Regions from separate parts of the Streptomyces sp. NBC_00354 genome, predicted to be linked through region 2. Evidence: riboswitches for the same ligand, from Rfam matches in the RefSeq annotation. Region 2 holds a riboswitch; the other holds the start of a gene.
What was found. Region 2 has a riboswitch for glycine ahead of gcvP (aminomethyl-transferring glycine dehydrogenase). Riboswitches for the same ligand answer to the same signal wherever they lie in the genome.

Region 1: linked by a shared signal. The riboswitch ahead of gcvT (glycine cleavage system aminomethyltransferase GcvT) and the one ahead of gcvP (aminomethyl-transferring glycine dehydrogenase) in region 2 are both predicted to bind glycine.

What each region holds. Positions count from the first base shown of each region.
Region 1 covers NZ_CP107983.1:2,770,426-2,786,091, reverse strand. Annotated here, with positions in the region: gene OHT74_RS12140 (L-serine ammonia-lyase) at 1-1,012, opposite strand, end outside; gene glyA (serine hydroxymethyltransferase) at 1,231-2,487, opposite strand; gene gcvH (glycine cleavage system protein GcvH) at 2,503-2,883, opposite strand; gene gcvT (glycine cleavage system aminomethyltransferase GcvT) at 2,997-4,112, opposite strand; glycine riboswitch at 4,297-4,400, opposite strand; gene OHT74_RS12120 (AAA family ATPase) at 4,595-5,266, shown strand; gene OHT74_RS12115 (enhanced serine sensitivity protein SseB) at 5,389-6,123, shown strand; gene OHT74_RS12110 (enhanced serine sensitivity protein SseB C-terminal domain-containing protein) at 6,185-6,925, shown strand; gene OHT74_RS12105 (ABC transporter permease) at 7,438-8,430, shown strand; gene OHT74_RS12100 (ABC transporter substrate-binding protein) at 8,472-10,235, shown strand; gene OHT74_RS12095 (ABC transporter permease) at 10,377-11,378, shown strand; gene OHT74_RS12090 (ABC transporter ATP-binding protein) at 11,492-12,493, shown strand; gene OHT74_RS12085 (ABC transporter ATP-binding protein) at 12,499-13,575, shown strand; gene OHT74_RS12080 (trimeric intracellular cation channel family protein) at 13,743-14,399, shown strand; gene OHT74_RS12075 (thioesterase family protein) at 14,458-15,309, shown strand; gene OHT74_RS12070 (cysteine desulfurase family protein) at 15,530-15,666, shown strand, end outside.
Region 2 covers NZ_CP107983.1:6,882,481-6,898,146, reverse strand. Annotated here, with positions in the region: gene OHT74_RS31665 (hypothetical protein) at 346-933, shown strand; gene OHT74_RS31660 (NmrA family NAD(P)-binding protein) at 1,034-1,891, opposite strand; gene OHT74_RS31655 (helix-turn-helix transcriptional regulator) at 1,913-2,797, shown strand; gene OHT74_RS31650 (PhzF family phenazine biosynthesis protein) at 2,862-3,680, shown strand; gene OHT74_RS31645 (CPBP family intramembrane glutamic endopeptidase) at 3,697-4,497, opposite strand; gene OHT74_RS31640 (glutamate-cysteine ligase family protein) at 4,599-6,134, opposite strand; gene OHT74_RS31635 (hypothetical protein) at 6,629-7,249, shown strand; gene OHT74_RS31630 (DUF5999 family protein) at 7,619-7,825, shown strand; gene gcvP (aminomethyl-transferring glycine dehydrogenase) at 7,977-10,862, opposite strand; glycine riboswitch at 10,927-11,058, opposite strand; glycine riboswitch at 11,061-11,159, opposite strand; gene OHT74_RS31620 (PRC-barrel domain-containing protein) at 11,273-11,644, shown strand; gene OHT74_RS31615 (DNA polymerase IV) at 11,641-13,128, opposite strand; gene OHT74_RS31610 (MerR family transcriptional regulator) at 13,208-13,846, opposite strand; gene OHT74_RS31605 (bifunctional nuclease family protein) at 14,026-14,499, opposite strand; gene ftsR (transcriptional regulator FtsR) at 14,564-15,328, opposite strand; gene OHT74_RS31595 (FHA domain-containing protein) at 15,403-15,666, opposite strand, start outside.

The sequences.
Region 1 (15,666 bases), 4.1 Mb from region 2:
TCGAGGCGTTCTCCTTGAAGAGCAGGCCTATCGCACCGGCCGCGAGCAGGAAGCGGACCACGCCCTCCTCGTCGGCGCCGGGCACGAAGTTCATGTAGTAGTGCAGGACCGCCGGGATGATGCCCGCGGCGCCGTTCGTCGGAGCGGTGACCACCCGGCCGCCCGCGGCGTTCTCCTCGTTCACGGCCATGGCGTAGAGGGTGATCCACTCCATCGACAGCGCCAGCGGGTCGCCCTCGGAGCGGAGCTTGCGGGCGGTGTTCGCCGCCCGGCGGCGGACCTTCAGGCCGCCCGGCAGGATGCCCTCGCGCGACATGCCGCGCGAGACACACGCCTGCATGACGCGCCAGATCTCGAGCAGGCCCTCGCGGATCTCCTCCTCCGTGCGCCAGGCCTTTTCGTTCTCCAGCATCATCGCGGAGATCGACAGGCCGCTCTCCCGGGCCATGCGCAGCATCTCGTCGCCGCTGCGGAAGGGGTACTTCAGCACGGTGTCGTCGAGCTTGATCCGGTCCTCGCCGACCGCGTCCTCGTCCACCACGAAGCCGCCGCCGACCGAGTAGTACGTCTTCTCCAGCAGCGGCGCGCCCGAGGCGTCGTACGCGAAGAGCGTCATGCCGTTCGCGTGGTACGGCAGGGACCGGCGGCGGTGCAGGATCAGCTGGCTCGGCTCGTCGAAGGCGATCTCGTGCGCGCTCCCGATCTCGGTGCCGAGCAGGCGCAGGCGGCCGCTCCGGCGGATGCGCTCCACCTCGTCGTCGGCCGTCTCCACGTTCACCGAGCGGGGGGAGTGGCCCTCCAGGCCCAGCAGCACCGCCTTGGGCGTGCCGTGGCCGTGGCCGGTCGCGCCGAGGGAGCCGTACAGCTCGGCCCGGACCGATGCGGTCTGGGCGAGCACGCCGTCCTTCTTCAGCCGGGTCACGAACATGCGGGCGGCCCGCATCGGACCGACCGTGTGGGAGGAGGAGGGGCCGATGCCGATGGAGAAGAGATCGAAGACGGAGATGGCCACGGTGGCGGACTCCCTTGTCTGCTCGTGGGTGGAGGGGCAGGCGGGGTGGATCGTACGAGGGGGGATTGTTCGGATTTTGTCCGACAGTCGAGCTTAACGTGGCGAGGTGAACGTTTCGTCTGCCCGAGATGGTGGCCGGACGGCGCTCGGGTATGGCTCGTGTCACACAGGAAGGGCCCGGCCCTGTGTGACACAAGGCCGGGCCCCCAAGCCGATGCCTAGAGCGTCGGGTACAGCGGGAACTTCGCCGCGAGCGCGGATACGCGCGCCTTGAGGGCCTCGCTGTCGTAGGCCGGCTTCAGCGCCTGCGCGATGATCTCGGCGACCTCGGTGAAGGCCTCGGCGTCGAAGCCGCGGGTGGCGAGGGCCGGCGTACCGATCCGCAGACCCGAGGTGACCATCGGGGGCCGCGGGTCGTTCGGGATGGCGTTGCGGTTGACCGTGATGCCGACCTCGTGGAGGCGGTCCTCGGCCTGCTGCCCGTCCAGCTCGGAGTTGCGCAGGTCGACCAGGACCAGGTGCACGTCGGTGCCGCCGGTGAGGACGTCCACGCCCACGGCCTTGACGTCGTCCTGGACCAGGCGGGCGGCGAGGATCTTCGCGCCCTCCAGGGTGCGCTCCTGGCGCTCCTTGAACTCGGGCGAGGCCGCGACCAGGAAGGAGACGGCCTTGGCAGCGATCACGTGCTCCAGCGGGCCGCCCTGCTGACCCGGGAAGACCGCGGAGTTGATCTTCTTGGCCAGCTCCTGCGTCGACAGGATGACCCCGCCGCGCGGACCGCCGAGGGTCTTGTGCGTGGTGGTGGTGACGACGTGGGCGTGCGGCACCGGGTTCGGGTGCAGGCCCGCGGCGACCAAACCGGCGAAGTGCGCCATGTCGACCATCAGGTACGCGCCGACCTCGTCCGCGATGCGGCGGAAGGCGGCGAAGTCCAGCTGGCGCGGGTAGGCGGACCAGCCGGCGACGATCAGCTGCGGCTTGGACTCCTTGGCGAGGCGCTCGACCTCGGCCATGTCGACCTCGCCGGTCTCGTCGACGTGGTACGGGACCACGTTGTAGAGCTTGCCGGAGAAGTTGATCTTCATGCCGTGGGTCAGGTGACCGCCGTGGGCCAGGTTCAGGCCCATGATCGTGTCGCCCGGCTTCAGCAGCGCGAACATCGCGGCGGCGTTCGCCTGCGCACCCGAGTGCGGCTGGACGTTCGCGTGCTCGGCGCCGAAGAGCGCCTTGATGCGGTCGATCGCGATCTGCTCGACCACGTCGACGTGCTCGCAGCCGCCGTAGTAACGACGGCCGGGGTAGCCCTCGGCGTACTTGTTGGTCAGGACCGAGCCCTGGGCCTCCATGACGGCGACCGGAGCGAAGTTCTCCGACGCGATCATTTCCAGGGTGGACTGCTGGCGTGCGAGCTCGGCGTCGACGGCGGCGGCGACGTCCGGGTCGAGCTCGTGGAGAGGGGTGTTCAGAACAGACATCAGGATCCCCTGTGGTCAGTTACCGGCGGTGAGCTTGGCGTACTCGTCGGCGGAGAGCAGGTCGGCCGGCTCCTCCGCGATGCGCACCTTGAACAGCCAGCCGCCCTCGAACGGGGCGGTGTTCACGAGCGCCGGGTCGTCCACGACGTCCTGGTTGGACTCGACGACCTCACCGGTGACGGGGGAGTACAGGTCGCTGACCGACTTGGTCGACTCCAGCTCGCCGCAGGTCTCGCCCGCGGTCACCGTGTCGCCGACCTCGGGGAGCTGGGCGTAGACGACGTCACCGAGCGCGTTGGCCGCGAACTCCGTGATGCCGACCGTCGCGACGCCGTCCTCGGCGGTCGACAGCCACTCGTGCTCCTTGCTGTAACGCAGCTGCTGGGGGTTGCTCATGACCTGATTCTCCTGGATGCGGGGGAGTGGATACGAACAGTGGTCTTGCGTACTGAGACGGCCGGCACGGCGCCCGTACGGCGTCGGTAGGGAGCCGGTACGGGGTACGGGTGTTACTTCTGCCGCTTGTAGAACGGCAGGGCCACGACCTCGTACGGCTCATGCGTACCGCGAATGTCCACGCCGACGCCGGAGGTGCCGGGCGCGGCGTGCGCCGCGTCCACGTACGCCATCGCGATCGGCTTGCCCAGCGTCGGGGACGGGGCACCCGAGGTGACCTCGCCGATGACCTGCCCGTCGGCCACGACGGGGAAGCCGGCGCGCGGGACGCGGCGGCCCTCGGCGATCAGGCCGACCAGCTTGCGCGGCGGGTTCGAGGCGGCGCGCTCGGCGGCGGCCTCCAGGGCGGCGCGGCCCACGAACTCGCCCTCCTTCTCGAACTTCACGACCCGGCCCAGCCCCGCGTCGAACGGGGTGAGGGAGGTGGTCAGCTCGTGCCCGTACAGCGGCATGCCCGCCTCCAGGCGCAGGGTGTCGCGGCAGGACAGGCCCGCCGGGACCAGGCCGACGCCCTCGCCGGCCTTGGTCAGCGCCTGCCACAGCTCGACGGCGTGCTCGGGGGCGACGAACAGCTCGAAGCCGTCCTCGCCCGTGTAGCCCGTACGCGCGATCAGCGCGGGCACGCCCGCGACGGTGCCCGGCAGGCCGGCGTAGTACTTCAGGCCGTCCAGGTCGGCGTCCGTGAGGGAGGCGAGGATGCCGGGGGACTCCGGGCCCTGCACGGCGATCAGTGCGTACGCGTCGCGGTCGTCGCGGACCACGGTGTCGAAGCCGGCGGCGCGCTCGGTCAGGGCGTCCAGGACGACCTGGGCGTTGGAGGCGTTCGCGACGACCATGTACTCGGTCTCGCCCAGGCGGTAGACGATCAGGTCGTCGACGATCCCGCCGTCCTCCCGGCAGATGTGCGTGTAGCGGGCGCGGCCGACGCCGACGGTAGAGATGTTGCCGACCAGCGCGTAGTCCAGGGCCTTGACGGCCTCCGGGCCGGTCAGCGTGATCTCGCCCATGTGGGACAGGTCGAAGAGACCGGCCTTGGTGCGGACGGCGTTGTGCTCGTCGCGCTCACTGGCGTACCGCAGGGGCATGTCCCAGCCCGCGAAATCGGTCATGGTCGCACCGAGCGATCGGTGCAGCGCATCGAGGGCGGTCAGGCGGGGGGCAGTGCTCATGGGTGTGGCTCCCGGGTCCCAGGGCATGACATGACGAGGACGATCCTCCCCATCTGTCATCGGAACCTGAGAGGTTCGCCGAGAGTTCCCGGTCGGACCCGGGGAACCTCGACTTGCACCTTGGGTGGAGCGCACGCGGATGCCGTCGTGAGGGACGGCGGCGCGGCTCGCTTTTCAGATCTGCCTCATCCACGCGGTACGGGGCCTGAGAGATTCAAGGGAGGAACTTGCTCCTTCGGCGCCCGGGCACGGCCTCACGGCCTGCCGGGACTCTCCCGCGCGGATTCAAGCGGCCGGTATGCAGTTGGTCCAGATGGCGCACATCATTGCATGCCGTCCGGGTGATCGGGCGGTCGGGCCCGAAAGAACGTACGGACCGGTGAGACGGCCGGGAAGCGCAGGCCGGAACCGGGCGCAGCCGGATTACCGTCTCTTTACACTCAGTGGGCATGAGGGGCCCTGCGGCCCGATGGGGGAAGGCGATCACTGTGCGGAGATTCGGAGTGCTGGCGGCGACCGGGACGGGAGCCGTGGACGGAGTGCCGGCGGCGCGGCGGGCGCGCTCCATCGGCGGTCCCGTGCGCGACCTGCGCGGCCGGGGGCCGCACGGACCGCAGTGGCTCGGCTTCGCCGAAGGGGACATCGTCGTGGTGTCCGGCCTGCCGGGCGGCGGCAAGAGCACGCTGATCAAGCGGGCCGCGCAGGACGGCGGCATCGACTCCCAGGACGTGCGCGAGCGCTGGGAGCGGCGGATGCCGCGGGCGCTGCCGTACGCGGTGTACCGGCCGCTGGTCCGCTGCGCGCACTACTGGGGGCTGTGGCGGACGCTGCGTTCCGGGGCCTCGGCGGTGGTCCACGACTGCGGGACGCAGAGCTGGGTGCGCAGCCTGCTGGCCACGGCCGCGCGGCGGCGGGGCCGGGGGCTGCACCTGCTGCTGCTGGACACCACCCCCGAGGAGGCCCTGTCCGGGCAGGCGGCGCGGGGGCGCGGGGTGTCGGCGTACGCCTTCGCCCGTCATCGCGGCGCGGTGGCCCGCCTGCTGCGCGAAGCGGAATCGGGCCGCCTCCCCGCGGGCTGCACGTCGGCGGTCCTCCTGGACCGCGGCGCGGCCGCCTGCGTGACCCGCATAGCGTTCCGGCAGGACCCTTCCTAGCTCCGCCGGCGTTCGAGGCGCCGGGGTCCGGGGTCCGGGGGCGGAGCCCGCGGCAGCGAGGTCGGCCCGAGCCGTTAACCTCGGGCCGACAGCGTGGGGCGGAAAACACAGCGGAGGCGTACATGCAGGGCGGCGGCTGGCCGGACAACGAGCTGGAGCAGGTGCTCGGGGCGGCGCTCGGGCAGGCGGACGCCGGGGCCCGGATCGTCGAGGTGCTCGGCCGGAGCCGGCTCTGGGTGCCCCTGCCCGGCGGTGGCGGCCCGGACGGGGCCGGCCTCATGCTGCCCACCATGGAGATCGACGGGGCGGCGTACGTCCCCGTCTACAGCTCCGAGGCCCAGTTCCGCGCCTGCGCCGGCCCCGCCATGGACTTCGCCGTCGCCCCTGCCGTCGAGTTCGCCCGCGGCCTGCCCCCGCAGCTCGGCATCGCCGTCAACCCGGAGGGCGCCGTCGGCGTCCCGCTGCCCCCGCCCGCCGTCGCGGAGCTCTGCCGCATCGGCCGGACCCCGCTCGACGGCCCCGCCACCGGTGGCCGCGTCCGGCTCTACGAGCCCGACTGGCAGGAAGACCCGGTGGACTTCCTGACCGCCGCCGCCGAGGAGTTCCGCGCCACCGGCGTGGTCGCCGCCGCCCACCGCTGTCTCGCCAGCGTCGAGGGCGGGGCCCCGGAGCTCTACATCGGTGTCCGGCTGCTGGGATGGGAGCCCGGCATGCGGAATGCCCCGATGGACGCCCTCGGCCGGGCCCTGACCCGGGTACCGCCGCGCTGGCCCGTGCAGTTGATCCTCTTGGACTCCGTGCAGGACCCGGTGGTCGACTTCATGGTTACGCGCGTACGCCCCTTCTACCTCCCGTAGGGCCGCTTAAGCTGGGTGCGGATACGGGTGGGACGACGGGCAGACGAAGAAGGAGTACCGGGTGAGTGCGTCAGGCACGGCCGCGGCCGGGCAGCTCGAGCACATGATGCGCCAGGTGACTCCCGGGCGCTACGAGAGCTATGAGTCGCTTCTGCACGCCCTCGCCGAGGGCCGCCTGTGGATGCTGCTCTGGCAGGGCCAGCCGGGCTCCCCGGACGCCCAGTACGGCGGCATGGAGGTCGAGGGCCTCGGGTACGCGCCGTGCGTGACCTCCCCCCAGGAGCTGGCCGCCAGCGGCTGGAACCGGGGCTACGAGGTGGTCACCGGCCGGGACATCGCCCGCGCCCTCTACCCGGACCGCTGGGGCCTGTGGCTCAACCCGCACGCCCAGGGCGGCGGCCTCGGCATCCCCTGGGCCGACCTGCGCCGGATCGCCACCGGTCTCGACCGGATGCCGGCCGGCCCGCTGCGGCTGTCCGAGCCTGCCCTGGAGCTCCCGCAGTTCTACGGGCTGCTGACCCAGCACGCGCACCGCACCCCCGCCGTCCGCTCGCTGCGCCGCGCCTGGGTGCAGCCTTCGCTGGGCTCGCCGTACCTCGCGGTCGGGCTCGACCTGTACGACGCCTCCGCGCCCGCGCTGGAATCCGTACGGGAGATGATGCGCCAGTCGGTCGGCGCGGTCCCCGAGGGCGTGCCGGTGTGCACGGTGGCGCTCGCGGACGAGCACGACCCCGTCGCGATGTGGCTGCGCGCCCAGAGCCGCCCCTTCTACGACCGCGAGGGCCAGGCCCCCGCGTACTGACCCCGGAAGCACCGACCTCGTCCGGGTCTGCCCGGCCTCTGAGACAGCCGTATCGAACCGACCGAAGGCCGCAGGGAACCACCGTTCCCTGCGGCCTTCGGCTTGTCCGGATTTCAGCCGTGTTGTGGGGCCAAAAGGCATGGTCCTACCGCGAGTTGGGCGCCATGTCCGATTGCGTACCGAACGGACGGTCTTGATCCGCTCAGGTGAGAGCGAAGTCCGGATAACGGGAACTCGACCCTCACATCACGGTTGCGCATCCATTCATCTGCGGGTCTGGCGGCTGCTCGCAGCGCCGATGAAGACTCCCCACCCAAGAGCCGGTCAGTCCTGCGAAGTCAGGTTCGGCATATGCATTTCGCTTGTGGCTCTGTCCCGCACTTCCCGCAGTTCTTGCACCTCAGCACGCGTCCTGCGTGTCACCACGCACTCCGAGCGCCACTCCGCACCAACGCCGCCACAGCGGCGGGCATGGGCCGGCAACCCGTCGGCCGAGAGGGGTCCCCACCACGATGACGGCACCACTGCATGACACGAGCGCGGAAACACCCGCAACCGTGTCCGTAGCCGACGTCCCTGCCAAGGCCATCGAAGGCCGCTCGCCCGGCCGCATCGCCTGGATGCGGCTCAAGCGCGACAAGGTCGCGCTGACCGGCGGCGTGGTCGTGATCCTCCTGATCCTGGTGGCGGTCTTCGCACCGCAGATCGTGAGCCTGCTGGGCCACCCGCCCAACGAGTTCCACGAGGACCTGATCGACCCGGACCTGGGCACACCGCTCGGCTCCTTCGGCGGGATGAGCTCCGACTTCCTGCTGGGCGTCGAACCCACCAACGGCCGGGACGTGTTCAGCCGGATCGTCTACGGCGCCCGCATCTCCCTGATCGTCGCCTTCCTGTCAGCCTTCGTGTCGGTCACGATAGGCAGCCTGCTCGGTGCGCTCGCCGGGTTCCTCGGCGGCTGGGTCGACGGCCTCATCAGCCGCCTGATGGACCTGCTGCTGGCCTTCCCGCAGCTGCTGTTCACCATCGCCCTGGTCTCCGTCGTCCCCAACTCCCTCTGGGGATTCGAGGGTTCCGGCGTCCGGATGGGCGTACTGATCGTCGTCATCGGCTTCTTCGGCTGGCCGTACATCGGCCGTATCGTCCGGGGCCAGACGATCTCCCTGCGGGAGCGCGAGTACGTCGAGGCCGCGCGCAGCCTCGGCGCGGGCCGCGGCTACATCCTGATCAAGGAGCTGCTGCCCAACCTGGTCGCGCCGATCCTCGTCTACTCGACGCTGCTCATCCCGACCAACATCCTGACGGAGGCGGCCCTCAGCTTCCTCGGTGCCGGCGTCAAGCCGCCCACCGCGTCCTGGGGAAAGATGCTCTCCGACGCCATCCCCATCTACCAGGACGACCCCGCGTACATGGTCGTCCCGGGTATCACGATCTTCATCACCGTCCTGGCGTTCAACCTCTTCGGGGACGGGCTGCGTGACGCACTCGACCCCAAGGGCAGCTGAACCGCTTCATCGATTCACCCACCTATGGAGGTTGGACCAACGTGATCCGCAGAAAGCAGGCATTCGCGATCACCGCCGTGATCGCCGCCCTGTCCCTGACCGCCGCGTGCGGTGGCAGCGACGGCAAGAAGTCCGAGGGCAAGGGTGGCGGTGGCGCCGCGTTCAACGCTGCCACCACCGCCATGGTGAACCCCTCGGACGCCAAGGGCGGTGAGCTCAAGCTCTGGTCGCCGCAGGACGTCGACTACCTCGACCCGGCGCGTGCCTACTACGGCTTCGTGTGGGACATCCAGCGCCTCTACGTGCGCCAGCTGCTCGCGTACGACAGCAAGCCGGGCAAGGACGGCAGCAAGCTCGTCCCGGACCTCGCCGAGGGCCTGCCGGTCCTGAGCAACGAGGGCAAGACGTACACCCTCAAGATCAAGGACGGCGTGAAGTTCGAGGACGGTACGCCGATCACCTCGAAGGACTTCAAGTACGGCATCGAGCGCGTCTTCGCGCAGGACGTGCTGTCCGGCGGTCCCACGTACCTGATCGACATCCTCGACCAGGGTCAGAAGTACCCCGGCCCCTACAAGGACACCGACCCCAACAAGATGGGTCTGAAGTCCGTCGAGACGCCGGACGACAAGACGATCGTCTTCAACCTGGCGAGCGCCAACTCCGACTTCAGCTACCTGCTGGCCATGCCGTCCTCCTCGCCGGTTCCGGCGGCCAAGGACACGGGCGCCACGTACACCAACAAGCCGGTCTCCACCGGCCCGTACAAGGTCGAGAGCTTCACCGCGAGCAAGGGCGCGACCTTCGTCCGCAACGAGAACTGGGACCCGAAGACCGATACGATCCGCAAGGGTCTGCCGGACAAGGTCTCGTTCACGGTGACCACCAACCCGGACGACATGGACGCGCGTCTGCTGTCGGGCGACATCGACCTCGCCATCGACGGCACGGGCATGCAGCAGGCCGGCAAGAACAAGGTCCTCAAGGACGAGAACCTGAAGAAGAACGCGGACAACCCGTTCACGGGCTACATCCGCTACTTCGCCTTCCCGACCACGGTCGCGCCGTTCGACAACGTCGAGTGCCGCAAGGCCGTCATCTACGCGGCCGACCCGAAGTCCCTGCAGACCGCCCGCGGCGGCCCGACCAGCGGTGACCTCGGCGCGAACATGCTGCCGCCCGGCATCCCCGGTGCCGACAAGAGCTACGACCCGTGGAACCTGACCAAGGGCGAGCCGCAGGAGGCCAAGGCCAAGGAGGCCCTCAAGGCCTGTGGCAAGCCGGACGGGTTCGAGACCACCATCGCGGTGCGCAACAACCGCGCCCCCGAGGTGAAGACCGCCGAGTCGCTGCAGGCGTCGCTCGCCAAGGTCGGCATCAAGGTCACCATCGACCAGTACGACGGCAAGCTCTCCTCCTCCGTGATCGGTTCGCCCGAGAACGTGAAGAAGAAGAACTACGGCATCATCGTGATGGGCTGGGGCGCCGACTACAACTCCGGCTCGGGCTTCCTGCAGCCGCTCGTCGACGGATCGTTCATCCAGCCCAACGGCAACAACAACTTCACGATGATCAACGACCCGGAGATCAACCAGCTGTTCAAGACGGCCGCGGCCGCCGCGACTCCGGAAGCTGCTGCTCCGTTCTACACGGACATCAACAAGAAGATCATGGAGAAGGCTCTCTACCTCCCGATCAACTTCGACAAGGCCTTCGTCTACCACAACCCGCGTCTGACGAACGTCTACTTCAACGACTCCATGGGCAAGATCGACCTGGCCACGGTCGGCATCGCCGCCAAGTAGCCGAGTGGTCGAGTCGTCACGTAACAACAGGCAAGTGCCTTCACCGCACATGCGCTAGTCCGAAGGGCAGGTGAAGGCCGCAGGCGGCGGCTGCCGTCCCCAAAAGGGACGGCAGCCGCCCGCCCCGGGCGGCCGACTGCAGTGCTCGTCTACCTCATACGGCGAATGTTCAACGTCGTCGCCACGCTGCTGGTGGTCTCCGTGGTCACCTTCGGCATCTTCTTCGCGGTCCCCAAGATCACAGGCAGCGATCCGGCCCTGATGTACGCCGGACGCGAGACCAACGAGACCGCCCTGGCGGGCATCCGCGTGAAGATGGGCTTCGACAAGCCCATCTCCGAGCAGTACCTGACCTTCGTCAAGGGCATCTTCGCCGGCCGTGACTACGACGGCGGCACGGATGTCACCCACTGCGCCGCCCCCTGCTTCGGCTACTCCTTCAAGACCGAGGCACCCGTCTGGGAGACCATGGTCGACCGCATGCCGGTCACCCTCTCGCTCGCCCTCGGCGCAGCGGTCATCTGGGTGATCGCCGGTGTGGCGACCGGTGTCATCTCGGCGCTCAAACGCCGGACGGCCATCGACCGCACCGTGATGGTCGGCGCCCTCGCCGGCGTCTCCCTGCCGATCTTCTTCACCGGCATGGTGGCCCCCGCGATCTTCGTCTACAGCCTCGGCTGGCTGGACGTGTCCAACTACAAACCGTTCACCGAGGATCCGGTGGCCTGGCTCAACTCCCTGATCCTGCCCTGGATCACCCTGGCCTTCCTCTTCGCCGCCACCTACGCCCGCATCACCCGCGCCACGATGCTCGAGGTCCTCGGCGAGGACTACATCCGCACCGCCCGCGCCAAGGGGCTCAAGGAGGGCGTGGTCATCCGCAAGCACGCCCTGCGCTCCACGCTCACCCCGATCGTCACGATGTTCGGCCTGGACCTCGGCGGACTCCTCGGCGGCGCGGTGCTCACCGAGACGACCTTCAACTTCCAGGGTCTGGGGACGGCGGCCGTGGCCGCCATCGGCCAGGGCGACCTGCCCGTGATCATGGGCGTCACCCTGCTCGCCGCGCTCTTCGTGGTGATGGCCAACCTGATCGTGGACCTGCTGTACGCCGTCATCGACCCGCGCGTGAGGCTGACGTGACCGAGAACCCCACCACCGCCTCCGGCGAGAGCACCTCCGGCGGGCCCGCGTTCGTCCCCGAGCAGGCCGGCCCGCCGAAGGACGCCGCGTTCCTCTCCGTACGCGACCTCAAAGTGCACTTCCCGACCGACGACGGCCTGGTCAAGTCCGTCGACGGGCTCTCCTTCGACCTCGAGCGCGGCAAGACGCTCGGCATCGTCGGCGAGTCCGGCTCCGGCAAGTCGGTGACCTCGCTGGCCATCATGGGCCTGCACCGCACCGGCAACGCCCGCAGCCGCCCGGACATCTCGGGCCAGGTCGTGCTCGACGGCGAGGACCTCGTACGCGCCGACGCGGACCACGTGCGCAAGCTGCGCGGCCGCAAGATGGCGATGGTCTTCCAGGACCCGCTGTCCGCGATGCACCCGTACTACTCGGTCGGCAAGCAGATCATCGAGGCGTACCGGACCCACCAGAACGTCGACAAGAAGACCGCCCGCACCCGTGCGGTCGAGATGCTCGACCGGGTCGGCATCCCCGAGCCCCACCGGCGCGTGGACGCGTACCCGCACGAGTTCTCCGGCGGTATGCGCCAGCGCGCGATGATCGCGATGGCGCTCGTCAACAACCCCGAACTGCTCATCGCGGACGAGCCGACCACCGCCCTCGACGTCACCGTCCAGGCGCAGATCCTCGACCTGATCCGCGACCTGCAGAAGGAGTTCGGCTCCGCGGTCATCATGATCACGCACGACCTCGGCGTGGTCGCCGAGATGGCCGACGAGATCCTCGTGATGTACGGCGGCCGGTGCGTCGAGCGCGGCACCGCCGAGAAGGTCTTCTACGAACCCCGCCACCCCTACACCTGGGGCCTGCTCGGCTCCATGCCGCGCATCGACCGCGAGCAGACCGAGCGCCTGATCCCGGTCAAGGGCTCGCCGCCCAGCCTGATCAACATCCCGAGCGGCTGCGCCTTCAACCCGCGCTGCCCGTACGCCGACATCCCCAAGGGCGGCATCACCCGCACCCAGCGGCCCGAGCTCACCGAGGACGACAGCCGGCACTGGTCCGCCTGCCACATGTCGCAGGAGGAGCGGACCCGGATCTGGACCGAAGAGATTGCGCCGAAGCTGTGACCGACATGAAGAAGGACTCCGCGGCTGCGGCCGAGGAGCAGCCGCTGCTGAAGGTGACCGGCCTGGTCAAGCACTTCCCCATCAACAAGGGGCTGCTGCGCCGGCAGGTCGGGGCCGTCAAGGCCGTGGACGGCATCGACTTCGACGTCCGGCGCGGTGAGACGCTCGGCGTCGTCGGCGAGTCCGGCTGCGGCAAGTCGACGATGGGCCGCCTGATCACGCGCCTGCTGGAGCCCACGGGCGGCACGGTCGAGTTCCAGGGGCGCGACATCACGCACCTCGGGGTCTCCGGAATGCGTCCGCTGCGCCGCGACGTGCAGATGATCTTCCAGGACCCGTACGGCTCGCTGAACCCGCGGCACACGGTCGGCACGATCGTCAGCGCCCCGTTCAAGCTGCAGGGCGTGCAGCCGGAGGGCGGCCTGAAGGCGGAGGTGCAGCGACTGCTGTCCCTGGTGGGCCTCAACCCGGAGCACTACAACCGCTACCCGCACGAGTTCTCGGGCGGCCAGCGCCAGCGCATCGGCATCGCCCGCGCGCTGGCCCTGAAGCCGAAGCTGGTCGTCGCCGACGAGCCGGTCTCGGCGCTGGACGTGTCGATCCAGGCCCAGGTGGTCAACCTGCTGGACGACCTCCAGGAGGAGCTCGGCCTCACGTACGTGATCATCGCGCACGACCTGTCGGTCATCCGGCACGTGTCGGACCGCATCGCGGTGATGTACCTCGGCAAGATCGTGGAGCTGACCGACCGCAAGTCGCTGTACGAGAACCCGATGCACCCGTACACCAAGGCGCTGCTGTCGGCCGTGCCGGTGCCGGACCCGCGCCGGCGCGGCGCGAAGAGCGGGCGCATCCTGCTCAAGGGCGACGTGCCCTCGCCGATCTCGCCCCCTACCGGCTGCCGCTTCCACACGCGGTGCTGGAAGGCCACGCAGATCTGCACGACGCAGGAACCGCCGATGCTGGCCCTGGCCACGGGCCACCAGGTGGCCTGCCACCACCCGGAGAACGCCGCCGACCAGGCTCCGGGCGACCCGGCCCTGCCGGGCGCGGCGGAGGCGGTGGTGACGGTCTCGGAGTAACCGGGCCCACTTCGTCCGGTGTCCCGGTCTCCGCGTAGCGGTCGGAGCCCGGGACACCGGCTTGTCCGCGCCCGGCCGAGGGGCTCCCGGCCGGTTGGCCGGCCTCCGGCCGGGGTGGCGGGCCCGGCCCGTCGAACAGACGGCCTGGCGAACGGCACAATGGGGCGGTGCTCCACGATCTCTTCCCGCCCGGGATCCAGCATGCCCTGGACCTCGCCGGCATCTTCGTCTTCGCCACCTCAGGCGCCCTGCTCGCCGTACGCAAGAACTTCGACGTGTTCGGCATCTGCGTCCTCGCGCTGGTCACCGCCCTCGGCGGCGGCCTCTTCCGCGATCTCGTCATCGGCGCCGTCCCGCCGGCCGCCTTCGGCGAGCTCAGCTTCTTCGTCACGCCGCTGATCGCGGCCGGCCTCGTCTTCTTCCTGCACCCCGAGGTGCAGCGGATCAACCGCGCCATCAACGTCTTCGATGCCGCCGGCCTCGCCCTGTTCTGCGTGACGGGCACGACCAAGGCGTACGAGTTCGGCCTCGGACTCACCGCGTCCGCCGCGCTGGGCCTGGCCACCGCCGTCGGCGGGGGCGTGCTGCGCGACGTGCTCGTCAACGAGGTGCCGTCGCTGCTGCGCGACCGCGAGATGTACGCCGTCCCCGCCATGGTCGGCGCCTCGATGGTGGCCGTGTTCATCGGTTTCGGCGTGCTCAACGCGATGACCACCGCCCTCGCGATCGTCACCACGTTCGTGCTCCGGCTCCTCGCCATGACCTACCACTGGCGGGCCCCGCTGGCCTGGAACCGCCGCTCCTCGGTGGCCGAAGAGCCGTAACCAGCATGTAGCAAAGGAAAGCTACCGCTTAGTAGCTTCGCGTTGTAGTGTCGAATTCATGGCATACGCAGCGGCCCAGGCAACCATCGGCGACAGCGAGTTCGACCGCGACACCACCGTCACCGCCCGCGCGGGCGAGCCCGGTGTGTACGACGCGGAACTCTCCGCCGGATGGACGATCATCACCGCCGTCAACGGCGGCTATCTGCTGGCCCTGGTCGGCCGGGCGCTGTCGGCGGCCCTGCCGCACCCGGACCCCTTCACCGTCTCCGCGCACTACCTGACCTCGTCGGTACCCGGCCCCGCGGTGATCCGCACCGAGGTCGTCCGGGTGGGACGCACCCTCTCCACCGGCCAGGCCTCCCTCTTCCAGTACGACGAGAACGGCGCCGAGATCGAGCGGATCCGGGTCGTCGCCTCGTACGGCGACCTCGCCTCCCTCCCGGACGACGTCCGCACCACGGCCGTCCCGCCGGTGATCCCGCCCTACGCCGACTGCCTCGGCCCGGAGGCCGGCCCGGCCCCGATCCCCGGCAGCAACGCGATCGTGGACCGGCTCCGGCTGCGGCTGGACCCGGCGACGGCGGGCTGGGCGCTCGGCGCGCCGTCGGGGAAGGGCGAGATGCGGGCCTGGTTCGAGCTGGCCGACGGCCGTGACGCGGACCCGCTCTCGATGCTGCTCGCGGTGGACGCGCTGCCGCCGACCTGCTTCGACCTGGGCCTGATGGGCTGGAGCCCGACCATCGAGCTCACCACCCACATCCGCCATCGCCCGGCCCCGGGCCCGCTGCGGATCTCCATCACGACCCGGAACCTGGCCGGGGGCTTCCTGGAGGAGGACGCCGAGGTCTGGGACTCCGCGGACCGCCTGGTGGCCCAGTCCCGCCAACTGGCCCGCGCCCCCCGCTGACCCGTCGGGGAGCGGGGAGTTCCGGCCGGGCCGGGTCGGATACGGCTCCGGCGGGGTTTGGGCAGTGGCCGTTCGGGGGCAGAGGCCCGAGCGGGGTCCCGGCAAGGCCCGCCGGGCGAGCCCGCCAGGGCGGGGTCGGCGGCTGCCGGGTGCGGCCCGGCGGGAGGCTGGACCCCGCGGGGTCCGGCCCCGTGGAGCGGACTCGTAGAATCGGGGGATCATGGCCTACCTCGACCACGCCGCCACCACTCCGATGCTCCCGGAGGCCGCTGCGGCGATGACCGCGCAGTTCGCCGCCACGGGTAACGCGTCCTCCCTCCATGCCGCCGGCCGCCGTGCCCGCCGTACCGTCGAGGA
Region 2 (15,666 bases):
AAGGAGTCCTCCTGCAGAGACATGTGTTGGTCCGAGTGCGCGGCGGGCGTTCCGCGCTCCCGGGAGGCCGGATCCTGCCGGGGCGGATGACATCGTTCCCACCCCTGCAGCGCCAGACCCCCGGTCGGTGCAACGATGCCGGCCGGACCGGCTGTTCCCGGCGCGCTGCTTGGGCTTTCCTGGGCATCGGCATGCCCCGCCCACTACGGCGTCGGCGTCGAAGCACGCGGGCCCGACAGATCAGGCTTCACGTTCCTCCGCTGTGGCCCGTGCACCCATGCCTGGCTCGCCTCCCGCGACGGTCAGCCTTCAGTGAGGCGGGACAGCCGCGGATAGCGTGCGGGCATGGCAATGACAAGGAAGCGGCGGGTCCTGTACCGGCAGGGCACCGGGTTCTGGCGGATGACGGCGAAGTGGGTTCTGGTCTTCGGGGCCCTGTACCTGCTGGATGGCGGGCTGCTCCGAACGTGGGGCGACGCTCTGGTCTGGCCGATGATCGGGATCCTGCTGTGGGTGCCGTTCGGGATCGGCGTCGTCTGGTACCCGAAGAAGGACCAGCGGGTCGCGCTCACGACGCGTGAACTGCGTGTGCGGCGCAAGCGGCTGCCTATGGAGAAGGTGAACCTGCTGCACGTGGCACGGCTGTGGCTGGAGGGCCGGTCGACCGCGGACGACCAGCCGGTGCTGGAGTGGCCACGGTTCGACCGGATGGTGTGGGTGCCGCTTCGGGACGGCCGGGCGTTCGGCGTGGAGTTCCGCGACCCGGCCGCGTTCGGCAAGGTTTTCGGCGCCTTCGCGGTAGCGGCGTGCGGCGGGCCGGAAATCGTCCGCGCGAGGGCCTCAGCGGAGACCTACCCAGATCCGCGCCCGATGCGAGCCCGCCCCGCCAACGACGACGGATCCTGGCTGGACCTCCTGGACATCTTCAACTGAGAGCCGGAAACGTCCGTCGGAGGCCATTCAGTTCCCCGGTGCCTAGGCGTGGGTGGGCCGGCCGATGGCGTCGAGAGCGCCTCGAACTCCGGCCGGCCGGTCACGAGTGCACCGCCGGGAGGGCCCAGGCACGTGCGTTCCGGCGGGCGAAGTCCGCAAAACCGGCCGGCGGAGCCCCGGTGACCTCGAGGACGTCGTCGTTGGGCTGCGAGCCGCGCCCGGAGGCGATCGTCCCGGTCAGCCACTCGAGCATGACGCCGTAGTCGGCGGGCACGAGGCCGGCCGCGACGGCGCCCTCGATCCAGGCGCCCCTGTCGATGTCCTGGCGCCTGACCGGCCGGCCGGCGACGCCCGCGATGATGTCGGCGACCTCGGCCACCGTGAGGGCTTCCGGACCGGTGGGCGCGTAGGTCGCGCCCGCATGGGCATCGGGGTCGGCCAGCGTCTCGGCGGCGACCGCCGCGATGTCGGCGGCGTCGACGAACGCCTCCGCGCCGCCTGCCGTCGGCACCGTGATCACGCCGTCGACGACGGGCAGGTGGTCGTCGCAGAAGTTCTGCATGACCCACGCCGGGCGGATGACCGAGGACGTGAAGGCGTCCCGGCCCATGACGTCGAGTTCGACGGCCCGGAGGTCGACCTGCGGCGGGGCCTGGTCGCTGCCGTAGGCGCTGAGGTAGGTGACGTGCCGTACCCCGGAGGCTTCGGCGAGATCCAGGAAGTCGGACACCTGGCGGGCGTACGCGACGCGCATGACGGGGGTGACGAGGTAGATGCGGTCGACGTCGGCGAGGGCGGGGCCGTGCGTGGCCGCCTCGTCCCAGTCGAACAGCACATCGCCGCCGCGCCGCGCGGCCGTCCGCGCGGTCAGGCCCCGTTCGGCCAGTTTCCTCGCGACGAGTGACCCCGTCCTTCCCGTGCCGCCGAGTACGAGCGCGGTCTGCTGTGCTTTGTCCATGGCTCCATGGTCCGAGCATGCGTGGAGCGATGGCTGCGGCTGGCGGGCAGCATCCAGCTCTCACTGCACGCCGTCGTTCAGGGGCGCGCTTGGCTCTGGCTCGACGATCCGCAGGCGGCCCTCGAACTGGCGCCCGGCGAGCTGGCCCTCGTACGGGGCGGACTCGATCACCACATCGCCCACGAGTCCGGGGCCCCCTGTCTGGACCCGGCAGAGTTCAAGGCACGGCACGCTCACGACGACCGCGCGGACGACCGGCGGGCCACGGTGTTCCTGTGCGGCGCCTACCGGTTCTCCGGTGATGTCGGAGAAGGACTGCTGGGCGCGCTGCCCCAGGTCCTGCCGCTCTCCGCGGCCGTCGGCGACCCCCTGCACGACGTCGTCGCCGTGCTGTCGCGGGAACTGGCCGCCTCGGAACCCGGCCAGCAGACCGTCCTCGACCGTCTCCTCGACGTTCTCCTCGTACTCGCGATCCGTACGAGCTTCAAGCGGAGCGACAGTGCGCCCCGCTGGTTCCGGGCAGCGGCCGACCCCCGGCTGAGCGCGGCCCTGCAAGCCATGCACGACGATGCCGCCCGCGCATGGACGGTGCCCGAACTGGCATCCCTCAGCGGGCTGTCCCGGGCGGCCTTCGCCCGGAGCTTCCGGCGAGCACTCGGCCAGGCCCCGATGCAGTACCTGACCGACTGGCGCATGACGCTGGCGCGGGACTACCTGCGCACCGGTGAGCCGACGCTCGCGCAGGTCGCCGCACGCACGGGCTACGCATCGCCCTACGCGTTCGCCGCGGCTTTCCGCCGCCACCACGGCCGGCCGCCCGGCCTGTGGCGCGAACAGCAGGCAGAGCGAGCTGCGCTGTCGGGGGACGGCACGGGAACCTCCGGCGACGGCGTCCACTTCGGCTGAGAGGGGGCCAGTCATCCCGGATTGGCCTTTGCCGACGATCAAGAACCGGCCCTACGGTCGCTGCATGCGCCTGCGAATCGTCGATGCCTTCACCGACCGCCCCTTCCGCGGCAACCCCGCCGGGATCCTGCTCCTCGACGGGGAGTTCCCCCCTGACGCCTGGCTCCAGCAGGTCGCCACCGAGGTCAACCTCTCCGAGACGGCGTTCGCCCGCCCGCTGCCGCCCGGCGGGGACGCCGACTGGGCCCTGCGCTGGTTCACCCCGTCCGCGGAAGTCGACATGTGCGGCCACGCCACGCTGGCCACGGCGCACGTGATCGCGACGAGCGGCCTGGCCACGGGGCTGATCCGGTTCACCGCCCGGTGCGGCATCCTCACGGCCGAGACCGCCGAGGACGGCACGATCACGATGGACTTCCCGACGTCCTCGCTGACACCGGCGGACGCGGACCCCGCCGTACGCAGCGCCCTGGGCGCCGAGATCATGTCCGTCCACGACACGTCCGAGCACATCGGCGACCTGGTCGTCGAGCTGGCGGACGAGCGGGCCGTACGCGAGCTCACCCCCGACATCGCCGCCCTGCGCGGCTACTCCCGCCGCGGCGTGATCGTCACCGCGGCCGCCGAGGACCCGTCCCACGGGTACGACTTCGTCTCCCGCGGCTTCTTCCCGGCGTTCGGGATCGACGAGGACCCGGTCACCGGCAGCGCCCACACCGCGCTCGCCCCGTTCTGGGCCGCCCGCCTGGGCCGCACCTCGCTCGTCGGGCTCCAGGGCGGCGCGCGCACCGGCCTCGTCCGGGTCCGCTTGGCGGGCGACCGTACGCTCCTCACCGGCAACGCGGTCACGGTCGTCGACGGCGAACTGCTCGCCCGGCCCTGACGCGCGCCGTCGTGGCCTACGGCGTCGGCAGCCAGCCCACCTTGCCCGCGAGCAGTGCGTACCCGCCGAAGGCCACGATGTCGAGCAGTGCGTGGGCGACGACGAGCGGACCCACCCGGCCCCATCGCCGGTAGGCCAGGACGAAGACAACGCCCATGACCATGTTGCCGAGGAAGCCGCCGATGCCCTGGTAGAGGTGGTACGAGCCGCGCAGCACCGCGCTGGCCAGCAGCGCGGCCGTCGGCGACCAGCCCAGCTGATCGAGCCGGCGCAGCAGGTAGGCCAGCACGATGACCTCCTCCACCACGGAGTTCTGCACCGCGGAGAGGATCAGCACAGGGAACTTCCACCACACGTCCGGCAGCGCCTCCGGCACCACCGTGAGGTTGAATCCGCTCGCCCGCGCCGCCAGGTAGAAGGCCAGCCCTGCGCTCCCGATCCCGGCTGCGACCAGGGCTCCGCGCCCCAGGTCCCAGCCGGGCCGGGTGCGGTCGAAGCCCAGCACGCGCAGCCCCGGTGCGCCCTCCCGGGTCAGCAGGTGGGCGACCAGCAGCACCGGCACCAGCGCGGTGCCGATGCCGAACAGCTGCCAGGCCAGGTCCAGCCAGGGCCGGCCGGGGGCGTACGAGCCGTTGAGCGTGGCGGCCTGGTCCTTGAGGCCGCCCGGCTTGGTCAGCGAGCCGATGAAGCTGATCAGCGAGGAGAAGGCGCTCGCCCCCAGCGACAGCGCCAGCACGAGCAGCGTCTCGGTGCGCAGGACCCCCCGCCGCCCGTCCTCGTGCAACGCCTTGACCACCGGCTCCGGCTCCGCCCGCACGTCCGACTCCGTCCCGCCGTTCCGCTTCCGTCCACCCCATACTGCCTCGTCGGCAGGGCAACGGGATCACCGGACCCGGAACGTGCGCCAGGGCGGCCGGTTCAGCGCCGGACCGGCACCGGGGCGCTCACCTCCTCGTCCGCCAGGCCGACGGGCCAGGTGTGCACGGGATCGCCCTTGTGCATCAGCTCGCTGTAGCGCCGGGTGATCGCGGCCAGCGCCGCGTCCCTTTCCATCCCTGATGCGAGCGCCCGGTGGTAGGTGTCCACCTGCCAGGTCGCCCCGTTGGCCCGCCGCTGGCAGCGCTCCTCGATGATGCCGAGGTAGTGGTCGCGGTCGGCGGGCTCGATGCCCCAGGCGTCCAGCCCGGCCGCCGCCATCGGCAGCAGCTCGTCCAGGACCAGCCGTACGGCGGACACACTGGCCAGCCCGCCGCCCCGGCCCCGGCGCGGCCAGCGCAGCCGCGCGTCGATCCCGTACCGGCAGGCCGCGTCGAAGTTGGCCTCCGCCTCGGCGAACGGCAGCCGGGTCCACACCGGCCGCTGCTCGTCGGCGAGCGTGCGGACGAGCCCGTAGTAGAAGGCGGCGTTCGCCACGACGTCGGCGACCGTCGGCCCGGCCGGCAGCACCCGGTTCTCCACCCGCAGGTGCGGCATCCCGTCGGCGACCCCGTACACCGGCCGGTTCCACCGGTAGACCGTGCCGTTGTGCAGGACCAGTTCCTGCAGGCCCGGCACCCCGCCCTCGGCGAGCACGCGCAGCGGCTCCTCCTCGTCGCAGATGGGCAGCAGGGCCGGGAAGTAGCGGACGTTCTCCGCGAAGAGCTCGTACGCCGACTCCACCCAGCGCTCCCCGAACCAGGTCCGCGGCCGCACCCCCTGGGCCTGGAGCTCGGGCGGCCGGGTGTCGGTGGCCTGGGTGAACAGCGGCGGCCGCGACTCCCGCCACAGCTCACGCCCGAACAGGAACGGGGAGTTGGCGCCGACGGCTATCTGCACGGCGGTCACCGCCTGCGCCGCGTTCCACACGTCGGCGAACCGGGCCGGCGTCACCTGCAGGTGCAGCTGTACGGAAGTGCAGGCGGCCTCCGGGACGATCGACCCGGTGCTCCACGTGAGCCGCTCGACCCCGTCGATGTCGAGCATGAAGTCCTCGCCGCGCATCATCAGGATCTGCTCGTTCAGCAGCGAGTAGCGGTCCACCGCCGAGAGGTTCGCGGTGACCAGGTCGGAGCGGGTGATCGTCGGCAGGATGCCGATCATCACCACCCCGGCGTCGATCTCCGCGGCCTGCCGGTGGGCATAGCCGAGCCCCGCACTCAGTTCCTCGGCGAGCTGGTCGAATACCCGGCCGCCGAGCCGGTGCGGAAGGACGTTCACCTCCAGGTTGAACATTCCGAGTTCGGTCTGGAAATCAGGGCTCGCAATCCGCTCCAGAACCTGGGCATTCACCATTCTCGGCAACCCGTCGGAACCCGCGAGATTCAGCTCGATCTCCAGCCCCATCATGTTCTTGGGCCGATCGAACCTCTTCTCCGCCAGAAGCCGCTCCAGCCCCTCCAGACACTCGTGAAGCTTCCTCCGATACTTCTGCCGATCGGACAGGTCGAATCCGCCCGCCACGACCTTCTCCCCCATCGAAGCGTCCCTCCTCGAGTGGGCCTGGCATGTGCCACCCAGGCGCGCGTGTACGGTCGATGATGCCCCGGCGGCGTGATCGATAACGCCGAGGGGGCGTGCGTGGCGAGGAGCGTGCGCCGGTTTGGCCGAAGGGCGCTATGGCACATTCACTTGGCAAGACACCGTATGCAAATTCCGCATGCGTTTTGCCGGTTCCGCATAATGGGCGCTTTCCAGCCGAGCCCCCGTCCGGTAACCTCCGAGGTCAGCGCGACATGTTCGCGCGCAACCGGCATGAATGCCATGTCAGCGGGACCGGTAAGCGCCTTGTCGGCAATAGGCGGGACAGCTAGCCGAAACACTGCGTGAACACATGTCGTATAAACTCCGCAAACGAGGCAGAGAGTTGGCGCGCGGCCATTGCCCCTCAGCCCCCCTCTGGCCCCAGAATGCGACAGCGCCGTCCGCACCTGCCCCGATCCACAGGTCTCCCAAGTGAGAGGCGACCCACCATGCCGCTGCATGTCCCTCCGGCTCCCGCGCCCGCCCTGCGCAGCGTCCTCGCGGCACTCGGTTCCCCCACCGCCGTCCACGAGGCGCACACTCCGGCCCTGCGCGCGCTGCAGGGTCCGATGACCGCCGAACTGCCGCTTCCGGTCCACGTCCTCGACCGGTTGAACATCTCGGAGCTGGCTGCGGGAGGCCGTCCGCCGCGTACCCGGCTGACCGCCTGGCGGTTCCTGATCCGCAGCGGCGACCGCTACGTCGCCGCCGCGGACACCCGGCTGACGCCGGACGGCTGGGCCTTCTCCCATTTCTTCGAGGGCCCCTATGTCGCGGCCACCGAACGCGCCCTGCGCCAGGCGGAATCCCTCGGCAAGAACTACCAGCCGCGGCTGCTCTCCGTACCGGAGCTGTACATGCTGACGCTGTGGCTCCACGGGGCGGTCGGCGCCGACGCCTCCGCCGGGCTGCCGGCCGCGGCGGATCTGCTGGTGCCGCTGGCGCCGGCCCCGCCCGGCATCGCCGCGTACCGGCCGCATCCGGTGTCCGAGCTGCTGCCCGTGATGACCCACCGGCTCGCTCCGCCGAGTCCGCCGCTCCCGCCGTCGCTGGCCGCGCCGGCCGCCTGACCCGGGGCCCGAGCAGGCCCCGACCAGAGCCCGAGCGGAGCCCGAGCCGGTTCCGGGCATGGTCCGAGCGGCGTCCGGGCATGGTCTGAGCTGGCCCGATGCAGGGCCGGTGACCCGTACGACCCATTCGGTCTAGCCCACTCGGGTCACCTGCGAACCACCCGAAATGACAGGGGAGTTGAGCTGAACCGCCCGCACGAGTGATGCGTCATCAATCTATGAGGACAGCTGCCGGGAAATCCCTGCGGACTCAAGTCCGGGGGGCAACACTGGGACTCTGACCAAACCAAGACGTTGATACGGGGGGCGGCCATGAACAACGCATCGAGCCGCAGCACACAGACCACATCGCAGCGAAAGAACGCATCCATGTGCCAGCACCAGCCAGCGTGCCCGTCAGCCGACTCCGCCGACCGGGAGGCCGCCAAGCCCGTGGCCAACCACCCGGAACAGGGCTGGAGCCTGCTGTGCAACGGCGTCCTGCTCTTCGAGGACACCGGTGAGCTGCTGCCGGACGGTCAGATCATCGCCCCGCACCGCCCGCTCGCGGCGGCGCAGGTGATGAAAGCTGCCTAGTCCGACGACAGCACGGAGTGAACGCAACGGAACAGAACGCAGAGGGGCCGGCCCGGGAATCATTCTCCCGGACCGGCCCCTTCGTCATGCCGTCATGTCATACGACTATGTCATGTCACCGAACGGACACGGTGTCGTAGTGCCGTACGGCTCAGTTGTCGTACTCGTCCAGCGGCGGGCAGGAGCACACCAGGTTGCGGTCGCCGAAGGCACCGTCGATACGGCGTACCGGCGGCCAGTACTTCTCGGCCGCCGTGACCCCGCCGGGGAAGACGGCCTCGTCGCGGCTGTACGGGTGGTTCCATTCGCCGCCCAGCGCCGCCGCCGTGTGCGGGGAGTTGGCCAGCGGGTTGTCCTCCACCGGCCACTCGCCGCCCGCGACCCGCTCGATCTCGGCGCGGATGGCGATCATCGCGTCGCAGAAGCGGTCGATCTCGGCGAGGTCCTCGGACTCCGTCGGCTCGATCATCAGCGTGCCGGCGACAGGGAAGGACATGGTCGGCGCGTGGAAGCCGTAGTCGATGAGGCGCTTGGCGATGTCGTCCACGCTGACGCCCGTCGCCTTCGACAGCGGGCGCAGGTCGATGATGCACTCGTGCGCGACCAGGTTGCCCGGGCCGGTGTAGAGCACCGGGTAGTGCGGCTCCAGGCGCTTGGCGATGTAGTTCGCGCCGAGCACCGCCACCTGGGTGGCGCGCTTGAGGCCCTCGCCGCCCATGAGGCGCACGTACGACCACGAGATCGGCAGGATGCCGGCCGAGCCCCAGGGCGCCGCCGAGATCGGACCGACGCCGGTCTCCGGGCCCGCGGTCGGCTGGAGCGGGTGGTTCGGCAGGTACGGGGCCAGGTGCGCCCGGACACCGACCGGGCCGACGCCCGGACCGCCGCCGCCGTGCGGGATGCAGAAGGTCTTGTGCAGGTTCAGGTGCGAGACGTCGCCGCCGAAGTGACCCGGCTTGGCAAGGCCCACCAGGGCGTTCAGGTTGGCGCCGTCCACGTAGACCTGGCCGCCGGCCTCGTGCACCTGGGCGCAGATGTCGGCGACGTGCTCCTCGAACACACCGTGCGTGGAGGGGTACGTGATCATCAGCACGGCGAGCTCGTCGCGGTACTGCTCGATCTTGGCGCGCAGGTCGGCCGCGTCCACCTCGCCGTCGTCGGCGGTCTTGACGACGACGACCTTCATGCCGGCCATCACGGCGCTGGCGGCGTTGGTGCCGTGCGCGGAGGACGGGATGAGACAGACGGTGCGCTGCTCGTCGCCGTTCGCCCGGTGGTAGGCCCGGACGGCCAGCAGGCCGGCGAGCTCACCCTGGGAGCCGGCGTTCGGCTGGATGGAGACCTTGTCGTAGCCGGTGACCTCGCAGAGACGTTCCTCCAGCTCGGAGATGAGCGTGAGGTACCCCTCGGCCTGCTCGACCGGGGCGAACGGGTGCAGCTGGCCGAATTCCGGCCAGGTGACCGACTCCATCTCGGTGGTCGCATTGAGCTTCATGGTGCAGGAGCCCAGCGGGATCATGCCGCGGTCCAGCGCGTAGTCCTTGTCCGCCAGCTTGCGCAGGTAGCGCAGCATCGCGGTCTCACTGCGGTGCTGGTGGAAGACCGGGTGCGCCAGGTAGTCGTCGGAGCGCAGCAGGCCCTCGGGCAGGGCGTCGGCGGTGGTCTCGTCGAGGGCCTCGATGTCGGCGCTCACGCCGAAGGCGGCCCAGACGGCCTCGACGCCGGCGCGCAGGGTGGTCTCGTCGCAGGAGACGGAGACGTGGTCGGCGTCGACCTGGAACAGGTTGACCCCGCCCGCACGGGCGGCGGCGGCGACCTCGGCGGCCTTGCCGGGCACCCGGGCGGTGAGCGTGTCGAAGTACGAGCCGTGCACGAGCTCGACCCCGCCGGCCGTCAGACCGGCCGCGAGCAGGGCCGCGTAGCGGTGCGTACGGCGGGCGATGGTCCGCAGCCCGTCCGGACCGTGGTAGACGGCGTACATGCCGGCCATGACGGCGAGCAGCACCTGCGCGGTGCAGATGTTGCTGGTGGCCTTCTCGCGGCGGATGTGCTGCTCACGGGTCTGCAGTGCCAGGCGGTACGCCTTGTTGCCGTCCGCGTCCACGGAGACGCCGACGAGGCGGCCCGGCAGCGAGCGGGCGTGCTTGTCCTGGACGGCCATGTAGCCGGCGTGCGGGCCGCCGAAGCCCATCGGGACGCCGAAGCGCTGGGTGGTGCCGACGGCGATGTCCGCGCCGAGCGCGCCCGGGGAGGTCAGCAGGGTCAGGGCGAGCAGGTCGGCGGCGACGGCGACGATCGCGCCGAGGCCGTGCGCCTGGTCGATGACCGGCTTGATGTCCCGCACGGCACCGGAGGCGCCCGGGTACTGGAGGAGCACACCGTAGACACCGCGCTCCGCGACCTCGGCCGGGATCCCCTCGGACAGGTCGGCGACGACGATCTCGATGCCGATCGGCTCGGCGCGGGTCTCGATCACGGCGATGGTCTGCGGCAGCGCGTCGGCGTCGACGAGGAAGATGTTCCCCTTGGACTTGCCCACGCGGCGGGCCAGGGTCATGGCCTCGGCGGCCGCGGTGCCCTCGTCGAGCAGGGAGGCGCCGGAGGTCGGCAGGCCGGTGAGGTCCGCGACGACGGTCTGGAAGTTGAGGAGCGCCTCGAGGCGGCCCTGCGAGATCTCGGGCTGATAGGGCGTGTACGCCGTGTACCAGGCCGGGTTCTCCATGACGTTGCGCAGGATCACCGGCGGCGTGAAGGTCCCGTAGTAGCCGAGGCCGATCATCGGCGTCAGGACCTGGTTGCGGTCGGCGAGCGAACGCAGCTCGGCCAGCACCTCGGCCTCGGTCAGCGCCTCGGGCAGGTTCAGCGCCTCGGCGCTCTTGATCACATCCGGTACCGCGGCGGCGGTCAGTTCGTCCAGCGAGCCGTAGCCCACGTGGGCGAGCATCTTCGCCTGCGCCTCGGCATCCGGGCCGATGTGGCGCTGCTCGAAGGGGATCCCTCGCTCCAGCTGGGAGAGCGGAATGCGGTTGGCGGTCATGTACGGAGGCCTCCTGGGTCGTACGACCTGCGAGGGGTACCACGGCGCGGGCACCCGGACGGCCTCCCCCTCTGTCATCTCAACCTGAGAGCTTCACCGGAGTCGCGAGGATGGCCCGCGGATTCCGGCTTTCACCGTCGGTGAGGAGAGGAACCGGCACTGCTCACCCGGTACCTGCCCCTGCTTTCCAGAGTGGCCTCGTCACGTGCGGTACGTATGCCTGAGAGATTCCGGGGAGGATTTGCTCCTTCGGCGCCTCCGTCATGCTCACTCGGAGGACTCTCCCGCACAGGGTCAACAGCCGTCACCCAGCCTACCAGCGAGGTTCTCGGCTCTCCCTCGAGTGGCCCCCACTCCGGAAATGCACTTTTGTAGTCGTTACGGAGGAGTTGCGACCATATGGAGGGACCGTGCAGACCGACATCGATCCGCGCAGCCTGATCGGCCGCAAGGCGTTCGACCGCAACGGAACCAAGATCGGCACCGTCGACGAGGTCTACCTCGACGATGCCACAGGCGTGCCCGAGTGGGCCGCCGTCCGGACGGGCCTGTTCAGCCGGGACGCGTTCGTCCCGCTGGAACCGAGCGAGGTGATCGACGACACCCTGCGGGTCCCCTTCGAACGCTCCCTCATCAAGGACGCCCCGGACTTCGGCGTCGGCCGCCACCTCTCCCCCGAACAGGAGCTGCAGCTCTACCACCACTACGGACTGGACGTCTCCCTCCCGTCGGACATCCAGCGCGACTTCGGCCGCTTGGCGAACGGCGACGACACCCCCTAGCCCTCTTCCGGTACGGGTTCCCCTACCGCGGGTTCCCCTACCGCGGGTTCCCCTACGAGGGGCAGCGGATCGGACGGCTCCAGCTCGGGGTCGTCCACCCGGAAGGTACGCACCCGGCCCGGTGGCGATCCGGGCCGCTCGAACCGCACGGTCACCCTCCCGACCCCGCTGCCCTGCACCCACCCGGGCCCGTACACGGCATGCCGTACGTCGCTCCCGGCCGCCCAGCGGCGCTCCCGGGCGGGCTCCGGCTCCCCGGCCGGCTCCACGCCCTCGGGGGCCTCTGCGGGCCCACCGGACCCTGCCGGCCCAGCGGGGGCACCGGAATCGCCCGGCCCTCCCGTCCCGGCGGCCTCCGCAGCCCCGTCCGGCTCGGCGGCCCCTGCGTCGCCCGCCGAGGCCGCCTCCGCAGCCATGGACTGCGCGAACAGGTCCTCCTGCGTGTAGTCCGCCAGCCCGGTCACGCCCACCCCCAGCAGCCGCACCCCGCCCGTGGTGTCCACTGCCTCCAGCAGCCGCGCCGCGGCCTCCCGCACCACCGCAGGGTCGTCGGTGGGCCCCCGAAGCGTCTCCGAGCGCGTCAGGGTCGAGAAGTCGTACCGCCGCACCTTCAGCACGATCGTGCGCCCGGAGTGCCCCGAGTCCCGCAGCCGGTGCACACACCGGTCGGCGAGCCGCTGCACCTCGTTCCGGATCCGCACCCGGTCGTGCAGGTCCACGTCGAAGGTGTCCTCGACCGACACGGACTTCGCGTCGCGCTCGGCGACCACCGGCCGGTCGTCCAGCCCCAGCGCCATCCGGTACAGCCCGACCCCGTGCGAGCGCCCGACCATCCGGACCAGCTCGTCCTCGCCGGCCTCGGCCAGCTCCCCCACGATGGTGATCCCGGCCCGCCGCAGGTGCTCCCCGGTGGCCGGCCCCACCCCCGGCAGGGTCCGCACGGACATCGGCGCGAGCAGGGCCCGCTCCGTCCCCGGCTCGATCAGCAGCAGCCCGTCCGGCTTGGCCTCCTCCGAGGCCACCTTCGCCAGCATCTTCGACCCCGCCAGCCCCACCGACGCACTGAGCCCGGTCGCCGCCACGATGTCCGCCCGCAGCCGCTGTCCCGTCTCCAGGGCGGATTCCGCGTCGAAGGCGGTTCCGCCCGCCTCCAGGTCCACGAACGCCTCGTCCAGGCTGAGCGGCTCCACGAGCGGCGACAGCTCCCGCAACAGCGCCATGACCACGTCGCTGACCGCCCGGTACAGGCTGAAGCGCGGGATCAGGCAGGCGCCGTTCGGGCAGAGCCGCCGCGCCTGGGCCATCGGCATCGCCGAGTGCACCCCGAAGCGGCGGGCCTCGTAGGAGGCGGTGGCGACCACCCCGCGCGGGCCCAGCCCGCCGACGATCACGGCCTTGCCACGCAGGCTCGGCTTCGATGCCTGCTCCACGGATGCGTAGAAGGCGTCCATGTCCAGATGCAGGATGGTCGGCGCGGCTCTCACAGCCCCGATGCTGCCCTACGCCACTGACAATCGGCCGGGGCCGGGCCCGGCCGATGCGCGGCCGGGCCGGGGACCGGTCTCAACCGGCCCGGTTGCGCCGTGCGGCCAGCTCGTCCGTCGGGTTGTGGCCGACCACCGTCTCGCCGGTGTCGACCCGCTCGCCGTGCAGCTGCGACAACGCGTTCTCCACATCCCGCCAGACCACGCCCACGGCGATACCGAAGATGCCCTGCCCGCCCTGGAGCAGGCTCACGACCTGGTCCGGCGAGGTGCACTCGTACACGGTGGCGCCGTCGCTCATCAGCGTCATGCGCTCGAGGTCCGCGAAACCGCGGTCCCGCAGGTGCTGGACCGCGGTCCGGATGTTCTGCAGCGCCACACCGGTGTCCAGGAAGCGCTTGACGATCTTGAGGACGACGACGTCCCGGAAGCTGTACAGGCGTTGCGTGCCCGAGCCGTACGCGGGGCGCACCGTGGGCTCCACCAGCCCGGTACGCGCCCAGTAGTCGAGCTGCCGGTACGTGATGCCCGCCGCGGCGCACGCCGTCGGACCCCGGTAGCCGACTTGTTCGGGTGCCGGGTCCGCGCCGGCCGCTGCGATCGTCGCCGCCTCCGGCTGACGGCGCGCGGAACCTGCCGCGCTGCCGTGGAGCGGGTACGGCCCACCGTCACTCCGCACGGGGATGCCCCCGGTCGTACCGTCGCCCGTGACTCTCACGCCGACCCTCCGTCCTTGACCTGCCCCCTCGAAGGTAGGCAGTCACCAGGGGTGCGTCAACGATCGCCACACTCGGCACGCCGAGTGATAATCACCCTGAGAGTGGTTTCCCGTGCCCCATATCGGGGAAAGGCTAACCGAATGGGCTGACACTCCCTGTGGACGGCGCGGCCGGCGGCTCACTGCGGGCCGGTGCCGAAGTCCTCCGGAGAGATCTGGTCGAGGAACTCGCGGAACTTCTCCACCTCGTCCTCCTGCTCGTCCGGAATGGCGATTCCGGCGTCGTCCAGCACGCCGTCGCTGCCGTAGATCGGCGTTCCCGTCCGCAGGGCCAGCGCTATGGCGTCGGAGGGCCTCGCGCTCACCTCGACCCCGCTGGCGAAGACAAGCTCCGCGTAGAAGACGCCCTCCCGCAGATCCGTGATCCGGACCTCGGTGAGCTCCTCGCCGATCGCCTCCAGCACGTCCTTGAACAGGTCGTGCGTCAGCGGCCGCGCAGGGGCCATGCCCTGCTGCGCGAAGGCAATGGCGGTCGCCTCCCCTGGTCCGATCCAGATGGGGAGGTACCGGTCGCCTCCCACTTCACGCAGGAGCACGATCGGTTGGTTGGAGGGCATTTCCACCCGGACACCCACAACGTCGAGCTCGTTCACACAGCAACCCTAGGACCTGCCCGGCAGGTTTGGGTAGTCGGGCCCCCCTCGAAGATCCCCGGGGTCAGTGCAGACGGACCCCGAGAGCCGTCTGCACCAAGGCCTCATGGAGCCGTACGGAGAGCCCCGCGAGTTCTTTCATGGTGGCCTCGGCATGCGCCCTGGTCTGCGGGTTGCGGTGCCGCCGCTGCGGTGCCACGACCTGCTCGATCAGGCCCGCCTCCCGGTCGGCGGCTGCCTTCATGGCCCGCAGGTGCCGGGGCTCCAGCCCGAACCGGCCCAGATCCGCCACCAGGCGGGCCACCGTGACCGCCTCGGCGTCGAATCCGCCGCCGGGAGTCTCGCCGACCAGCCCGTACGACTCCCATTCGGCGAGCTGCGCCTCGTCCACCTCGGCGGCGGCCATCAGCTCGGCACGGCCCACGCGGGCCGCCGTCGGCCGTTCCCGGCCCACCTCGCCGTAGACGGCGCAAGGGCTGGTCGGATCGACGGAATCCCCGTGCGCCGTGGGCGAGGGGATACGGATCTGCTCGCCGCGGGCGAGCGCGTCCAGCTGATCGCGGATGACCTTCAACGGCAGGTAGTGGTCCCGCTGCAGACGCAGGATGCGGGCCAGTCGCTCGACGTCCTCCGTGCTGAACTTGCGGTATCCGGAAGGTGTGCGCCGGGGCTCGACGAGCCCCTCCGCCTCCAGGAAGCGAATCTTCGAGATCGTGACTTCGGGGAACTCGTCGCGCAGCATGGTGAGCACCGTGCCGATGCTCACCAGCCGCCCGGACGAGCCGGCGGTGCCGCTCTTCGGGACACCGCCGGTCGGGGTACGCAGCATGGGACCTTCCCTCTGGGGATCCCCCCGGACGGAATCCGGGGTGGGGGTCCCCCCGGGCGGAGCCCAGGGGGCCGTCAGACGCCCCGCAGGCTCGCGTAGAAGACCATCCGGTACTTGCCGATCTGCACCTCGTCGCCGTTGTGCAGGGCGACCGAGTCGATCGGCTCACGGTTGACGTACGTGCCGTTGAGGCTGCCCACGTCGGCGACGGTGAAGCCGCCGTCCTGGCTCCTGCGGAACTCGACATGCAGACGGGAGACCGTGACGTCGTCCAGGAAGATGTCGCTCTGCGGGTGCCGGCCCGCCGTGGTCAGCTCACCGTCCAGCAGGAAGCGGCT